Regions from separate parts of the Aeromicrobium sp. SORGH_AS_0981 genome, predicted to be linked through region 1. Evidence: riboswitches for the same ligand, from Rfam matches in the RefSeq annotation. Region 1 holds a riboswitch; the other holds the start of a gene.
The links. A riboswitch is a leader RNA that binds a small molecule or an ion and turns the genes downstream of it on or off. The one in region 1 is predicted to bind thiamine pyrophosphate.
Positions count from the first base shown of each region.

Region 1 (3,395 bases):
GCGACCGGCACCGAGAGGCAGGGCACACGGCATGACCACCCAGCACACCCTCAGCGTCCTGGTCGAGAACACGCCCGGCGTCCTCGCGCGCGTCTCGAGCCTGTTCATGCGGCGCGGGTTCAACATCGACTCCCTCGCCGTCGGCCCCACGGAGATCCCCGAGATCTCCCGCATGACGATCGTCGTGAACGTCGACGAGCTGCCCCTCGAGCAGGTCACCAAGCAGCTCAACAAGCTCGTCAACGTCCTCAAGATCGTCGAGCTCGACTCGTCCTCCGCCGTGGAGCGCGAGCTGATGCTCATCAAGGTCCGCACCGACGCGCAGACCCGCGGACAGGTGCTCGAGACCGTCCAGCTGTTCCGCGCCAAGGTGGTCGACGTGTCCACGGACGCCGTCACCATCGAGGCCACCGGCGACTCCGGCAAGCTCACGGCCATGCTCAACGTGCTCGAGCCGTTCGGCATCCGCGAGATCGCCCAGTCCGGTCGCGTCGCGATCGGACGAGGCGCCCGCTCCATCACCGACCGCACGCTGCGGACGGTGCCGGGGCACCACAGCGCCTGACCCCCCGACCCACACCACGACACCAGGAGAAACCAGTGGCCGAGCTGTTCTACGACGACGACGCAGACCTCAGCATCATCCAGGGCAAGCAGGTGGCCGTCATCGGCTACGGCAGCCAGGGGCACGCGCACGCCCTCAACCTGCGCGACTCGGGCGTCGACGTCCGCATCGGCCTCGCCCCGGGCTCCAAGAGCCGCGAGAAGGCCGAGGCCGAGGGCCTGCGCGTCCTCGACGTCGCCGACGCCGTGGAGGAGGCCGACGTCATCGTCGTGCTGACCCCCGACCAGGTCCAGCGTCACGTGTACGCCGAGTCGATCGAGCCCAACCTCGTCGACGGAGACGCCCTCGTCTTCGGCCACGGCTTCAACATCCGCTACGGCTACGTCAAGCCCCCGGCCGGCGTCGACGTGCTCCTCGTCGCCCCGAAGGCACCCGGCCACACCGTCCGCCGCGAGTTCGTCGCCGGGCGCGGCATCCCCGACATCATCGCGGTCGAGCAGGACGCCACCCAGGGCGCCTGGGACCTCGCCCTCTCCTACGCCAAGGCCATCGGCGGCACCCGCGCCGGCGTCATCAAGACGACCTTCACCGAGGAGACCGAGACCGACCTCTTCGGCGAGCAGGCCGTGCTCTGCGGTGGCATGTCGCACCTCGTGCAGGCCGGGTTCGAGACCCTGACCGAGGCCGGCTACCAGCCGGAGATCGCGTACTTCGAGGTGCTGCACGAGCTCAAGCTCATCGTCGACCTCATGTGGGAGGGCGCGGCATCGCCAAGCAGCGCTGGAGCATCTCCGACACGGCCGAGTACGGTGACTACGTCTCCGGCCCCCGCGTCGTCGACGCCTCCGTCAAGGAGCGCATGCAGGCCGTCCTCGCCGACATCCAGGACGGCACCTTCGCCAAGCGGTTCATCGACGACCAGGACAACGGCGCCGCCGAGTTCCTCGCCCTGCGCGAGCAGGAGGCCCAGCACCCGATCGAGGCCACCGGCAAGGTGCTGCGCTCCCACTTCTCGTGGAAGCAGCAGGACGCCGACTACGTCGAGGGCTCTGCCGCTCGATGACGCTCCGCGTCGGGGCCGCTCGATGACGCTCCGCGTCGGGGCCGCTCGATGACGCTCCGCGTCGGGGCAGCTCGATGACGCTCCGCGTCGGGGCCGCTCGATGACGCTCCGCGTCGGGGCCGCTCGCTGACGCCCACCCTGTGAAGGCCCCCGTCCACCGGACGGGGGCCTTCGCTATGGTCGACGTGTCCGGGGTGCCCCGCAGGGGCTGAGATGACACCCGCCGAACCTGATCCGGTTAGCACCGGCGCGAGGGAGACACATGGATCCGACGCCTGCCGTCACGACGGCCCTGCGCGAGCGCAGCCCGCTCGTGCAGTGCCTCACCAACTACGTCTCGATGGACCTGGCAGCCAACGTGCTGTCCGCCGCGGGCGCGTCGCCCGCGATGGTCCACGACCCCCACGAGTCCGCCGACATGGCAGCGCTCGCCGACGCCGTCTGCGTCAACATCGGCACCCCGTCGCCGTCGTGGGCCGACGGCATGCGGCTGGCCGCCGGGCGGGCGCAGGCCGACGCCACGCCCTGGGTGCTCGACCCCGTCGCCGTCGGCGCGACGGCCTACCGCCGCGAGCTCGTCGCCGACCTCCTGCAGCTGCGGCCCACCGTGGTGCGCGGCAACGCGGGGGAGGTGCTCGCCCTCGCCGGCGCCGTCGGTGGCTCGCGGGGCGTCGACAGCCTCGCCGCGTCGCACGACGCGCACGACGCAGCCGTGCTGGTCGCCCGCGAGCACAGGTGCGTCGTCGTCGTGAGCGGGGAGGTCGACGTCGTGACCGACGGCGACCGCACGCTCCACGTGGTCGGCGGGCACCCGTGGATGCCCATGATCACCGCGCTCGGCTGCTCGTCGAGCGCCCTCGTCGCGGCGGCCTGCGCCGTCGTCGAGGACCCGCTCGAGGCCGCTGCGGGAGCCATGGGGCTGCTGGCGGCCGCGGGCACGTCGGCAGCCACGGTCGCGCAGGGTCCGGCCAGCCTGCGGGTCGCGCTCGTCGACCGGCTGGCCGACCCCGACGGGCTCGAGCTCGTCGGGCGCGTCCGTCCGGTGCCGGCATGAGCGACGTCCCCGACCTGCGCCTCTACCTCGTGACCGACCCGTCCTTCGGTGCCGACCTGCGCCGCGTGGTCGTCCCCGCGGTCGAGGGCGGCGTCACCTGCGTGCAGGTCCGTGACAAGCAGGCCACGCCGGCCGAGGTCGAGGCCCAGGTCAGGCTGCTGCGCGAGGCACTCGTCGGCTCGGGGGTGCCCGTGGTCGCGAACGACCACGTCCTCCCGGCGGCCGACGGGGTGCACGGCGGGCTCGCGGACGCGCACCCCACCGTGCTGCGGGCTGCCGCCGGTCCCGACGCCGTCGTCGGCTGGTCGGTCGAGACGCTCGGGCAGCTCGACGACGCGGCGGCCCTCGCCGCGTGCACGTACCTGGCCGTGAGCCCCGTCCACGACACCCCGACCAAGCACGACACGGCACCAGCACTCGGCCTGGCCGGCGTCGCCTCGGTGGCGGAACGGGTCGGCGGACGGCTGCCGCTCGTCGGCATCGGTGGCCTCGACGAGACGACGGCCGGCCCAGCCGTGCGGGCGGGCCTCGACGGCGTGGCCGTGGTGCGTGCGGTGGGCTCCGACCCTGACCCGCGCGCTGCCGCTGCCCGGCTGCGTCGGGTCGTCGACGCCGCGCTGGCCGCCCGGCGCGAGGACGTGTCGGCATGACGGGCCGCGAGCCGGTGGTGCTCACGGTCGCGGGCTCCGACCCGTCGGGTGGAGCCGGGATCC
Region 1 is NZ_JAVIZD010000001.1:3,155,932-3,159,326, reverse strand. Features, by position in the region: gene ilvN (acetolactate synthase small subunit) at 32-565, shown strand; partial or broken gene ilvC (ketol-acid reductoisomerase) at 601-1,628, shown strand; TPP riboswitch at 1,809-1,902, shown strand; gene thiM (hydroxyethylthiazole kinase) at 1,891-2,682, shown strand; gene QE370_RS15610 (thiamine phosphate synthase) at 2,679-3,332, shown strand; gene thiD (bifunctional hydroxymethylpyrimidine kinase/phosphomethylpyrimidine kinase) at 3,329-3,395, shown strand, end outside.

Region 2 (3,395 bases), 2.0 Mb from region 1:
ACCGCGGTGAAGGTCTCGGCGATCAACACCTCCGGTGCGGTCATGGGCGCCAAGGCGTTCGGCTACCTCACGGTCCGTGAGGACGACGGCGTCACGGGCTCGGCCACGGCGCTGCCGCCGGTCGGCGCGCAGGGCGACCCGTGCGAGGAGCTGGCTCGCTCGACCGAGGTCGGCGCCGTCACGGTCGACGACCCCACGCCCGCCCCGGGTGGTGCGGTCACGCTGACCGCGTCGGGCTACCGGTCCGGCGAGGGCGTCACGTTCTCGCTCGGCTCGAGCACGCTCGGCACCGCGATCGCCGACCCCTCCGGCACGGCCGTGCTCAGCGCGACCGTCCCGGCCGACGCCGCCATCGGCGAGGCGACCGTCAAGGCGGTCGGCGCGGGCTACGCCCTCACGTCGACCGGCTCGCTCGAGGTGCTGACCGAGACGTCCACGGAGCTGTCGATCGACCCGGAGCTCCCGGCGATCAACCAGCCCGTGACGCTCACGGCCACGGTCACGGGCGGCGACGGCGGCACCGTCACCTTCGCCGACGGCGACACGGTGCTCGGCACGTCGGTGGTCGAGGCCGGTACGGCCAGCCTCGCGGTGCCCGGCTTCAAGGCCGGCTCGCACGAGCTGGTCGCGTCGCTCGCGAAGACGGCGACCGCGCAGGCGTCGCAGTCGGGTGCGGTGTCGTTCACCCTCACCAAGGGTGCCTCGACGATCGCGCTGGTCATGGCGTCGGCCGAGAGCACCTTCGGTGATCCGCTGAAGGGTGCCGTGGCGGTCGCCGGGGCCGACGAGGGCACGGTGACGGTCACCGTCGCCGGGACGCCCGTGACGGTCGCGCTCGACGCCCAGGGCACGGGACGCTTCGAGCTCCCGGCCACCCTGAAGGTCGGCTCGCACACGGTGAGCGCGGTCTTCGACGGCACCGACGAGGTCGAGGCGAGCGGCACGGCCACGGCCGACGTCACCGTCGTGAAGCGCGCGACGACGACGGCCACGAATGCGACGTCGTCGGTCAGGCGGAGCGCGACGTACCGGGTGCGCGCGACGGTCTCGCCGACCGTGGCGGGCGTCGCCCCGTCGGGCTCGGTGCGGGTGTACGTCAAGGCGCCCGGCGCCAAGTCGTTCACCTGGGCCAAGACGGTGCGGCTGTCCGGCGGCACGGTCGTGACCACGCTCAAGGCGCCGAGGACGAAGGGCACGCTGTCGGTCCGCACGGTCTACGTGGGCGACGGCTCCTTCACCGGAAGCACCAGCGCGACCAAGGGGGTGCGCATCCGCTGACGCGCTGAGCACGCCGACGGGCGTCCGGTCCACCACGGACCGGGCGCCCGTCGTCCGTCCGGCGGCTCCGCCGGACGGGACCGTCCACCCCCTGGCGCGGCGCGCCGCCCGAGACGCGAGGACGCTAGGGTGGACCTCACCAACGACAGGGGAGCGCCACCCGCAGAGGGCGCTGAGAGTGCGGAACAGCCGCAGACCCTTGAACCTGCTCCGGTTAGCACCGGCGAAGGGAGTCACGATGAGTAGTTCTGCATCCACGCGTCCGTCCACCGACCTGGGGTCGTCGTTCCGGTACCGCACCGTCGACCTCGTCACGATCGCGACGCTCGCCGTCGCCCTCGGCGTCACCTTCTGGATCTGGGGGAAGGCCTACGGCGGCATCAGTGCCCTGGCGGTCTTCTCCTTCCCGCCGTCCGTCGGCGCGCTGGCCGGGCCCTGGCTCCTCGCCGGCGTCGTCGGGGGCCTGATCGTCCGCCGCCCGGGTGCGGCGCTCGTGACCGAGCTCGCCGCCGCCGCGGTGTCGGCGCTCGTCCCCGGCGGCACCGAGTGGGGTCTGGGCGTCCTCGCCTCGGGCCTGGTGCAGGGCCTGGGCGCCGAGCTCGTGCTCGCGCTGTTCCTGTACCGACGGTTCTCCCTCGGCGTCGCCGTCCTGGCCGGGGCTGGAGCCGGTGCCTTCGGCTCGGTCTACGAGTGGTTCGCCTACTGGGAGGGCGTGTTCTCCGGGACGGACCGCCTGATCCACCTCGGCCTCTTCGCCCTCTCCGGCGCGGTCGTCGCCGGTGCCGGAGGGTGGCTGCTGGTGCGCGCGCTGGCCCGCGCCGGGGTGCTCGACGCCTTCGGACCCGGTCGCGAGCTGCACGAGCGGACCGCGGTCTGAGCGACCTCCAGCCAGGTCAGGTCCGCGTCGAGGGCCTGACCTGGCGCCCGCTCGGGCGTCGCGAGCCGGTGGTCACCGGCCTCGACGTGCGCGTCGAGCCCGGGGAGCGGGTGATGCTCCTCGGGCCGAGCGGCGCGGGGAAGTCCACGCTGCTCCACGCGCTGGTCGGCGCCCTCGGCACCACGCTGTCGGGCGACCTTGGCGGCACGGTGCAGGTCGGTGGGGTCGTCGGCTTCGTGCCCCAGGCGCCCGGCGACGCGGTGGTGGCCGAGCGGATCGGTCGCGACGTCGCGTTCGGCCCGGAGAACCGCGCCCTGCCCCGCCCGGAGATCTGGAGCCGTGTCGACCGTGCGCTGGCCGACGTCGGGCTGACCTACGGCCGGGACCACCCGACGGCGGCGCTCTCCGGCGGTGAGCTGCAACGCCTGGCGCTCGCCGGCGCGCTGGCCGTCGCGCCCGACGTGCTGCTGCTCGACGAGCCGACGTCGATGCTCGACCCCGACCACGCCGCCTCCGTGCGCGAGGCGGTGCGCGCGACCGTCGGTGCCCGCGGCGCCACGCTGCTCGTCGTCGAGCACCGCATGGGTCCGTGGCTCGACCTCGTCGACCGGGTGCTGGTGCTCGGGCGCGACGGCACGCTGCTGGCCGACGTCGCTCCCGACGTGCTCGTGCGCGACCACGTCGAGGCCATGGGTCGGCTCGGGCTCTGGATGCCCGGCCTGCCCGCCCCCACGCCCCTGGAGGTCGACCCGCGTCTGGTGACCCCCGCGAACCCGGCGACCCCCGTCGTGGCCCAGGACCTCGTGGTCGACCTGACCAGTCGGTCGATGCGCGGCGTCACGCGGACCCGTGCGCTCGACGGCGTGCACGCCCGGCTGGACCCGGGTCGGCTCACGGCCGTCACCGGGCCGAGCGGTGCCGGCAAGTCGACGTTGCTCGCCGCCCTCGGCGGGCTCCTCGAGCCGACGTCGGGGCGGGTGTCCCCGTCGCGTCACCGGCTCCGTAGCCGCGAGCTCGCCGCGCAGGTCGGCTGGTCGTCCCAGGTCCCCGAGCACGGGTTCGTCGCCGCGACCGTGCGCGAGGAGGTCGCGCTGACCGCCGGGCGGACCGGGCGGACCGTCGACGTCGACGCCCTGCTCGACGTCGTCGGGCTGGGTGCGCTGGCCTCGACCCACCCCTTCCGGCTCTCCGGCGGCGAGCAGCGACGGGTCTCGATGCTGACGGCCGTCGCGCACCGGCC
Region 2 is NZ_JAVIZD010000001.1:1,205,326-1,208,720, forward strand. Features, by position in the region: gene QE370_RS06165 (Ig-like domain repeat protein) at 1-1,278, shown strand, start outside; TPP riboswitch at 1,416-1,527, shown strand; gene QE370_RS06170 (ECF transporter S component) at 1,517-2,155, shown strand; gene QE370_RS06175 (ATP-binding cassette domain-containing protein) at 2,242-3,395, shown strand, end outside.
Region 2: it holds a riboswitch for thiamine pyrophosphate, as region 1 does, so the genes downstream of both, QE370_RS06170 (ECF transporter S component) here and thiM (hydroxyethylthiazole kinase) in region 1, are expected to answer to the same signal.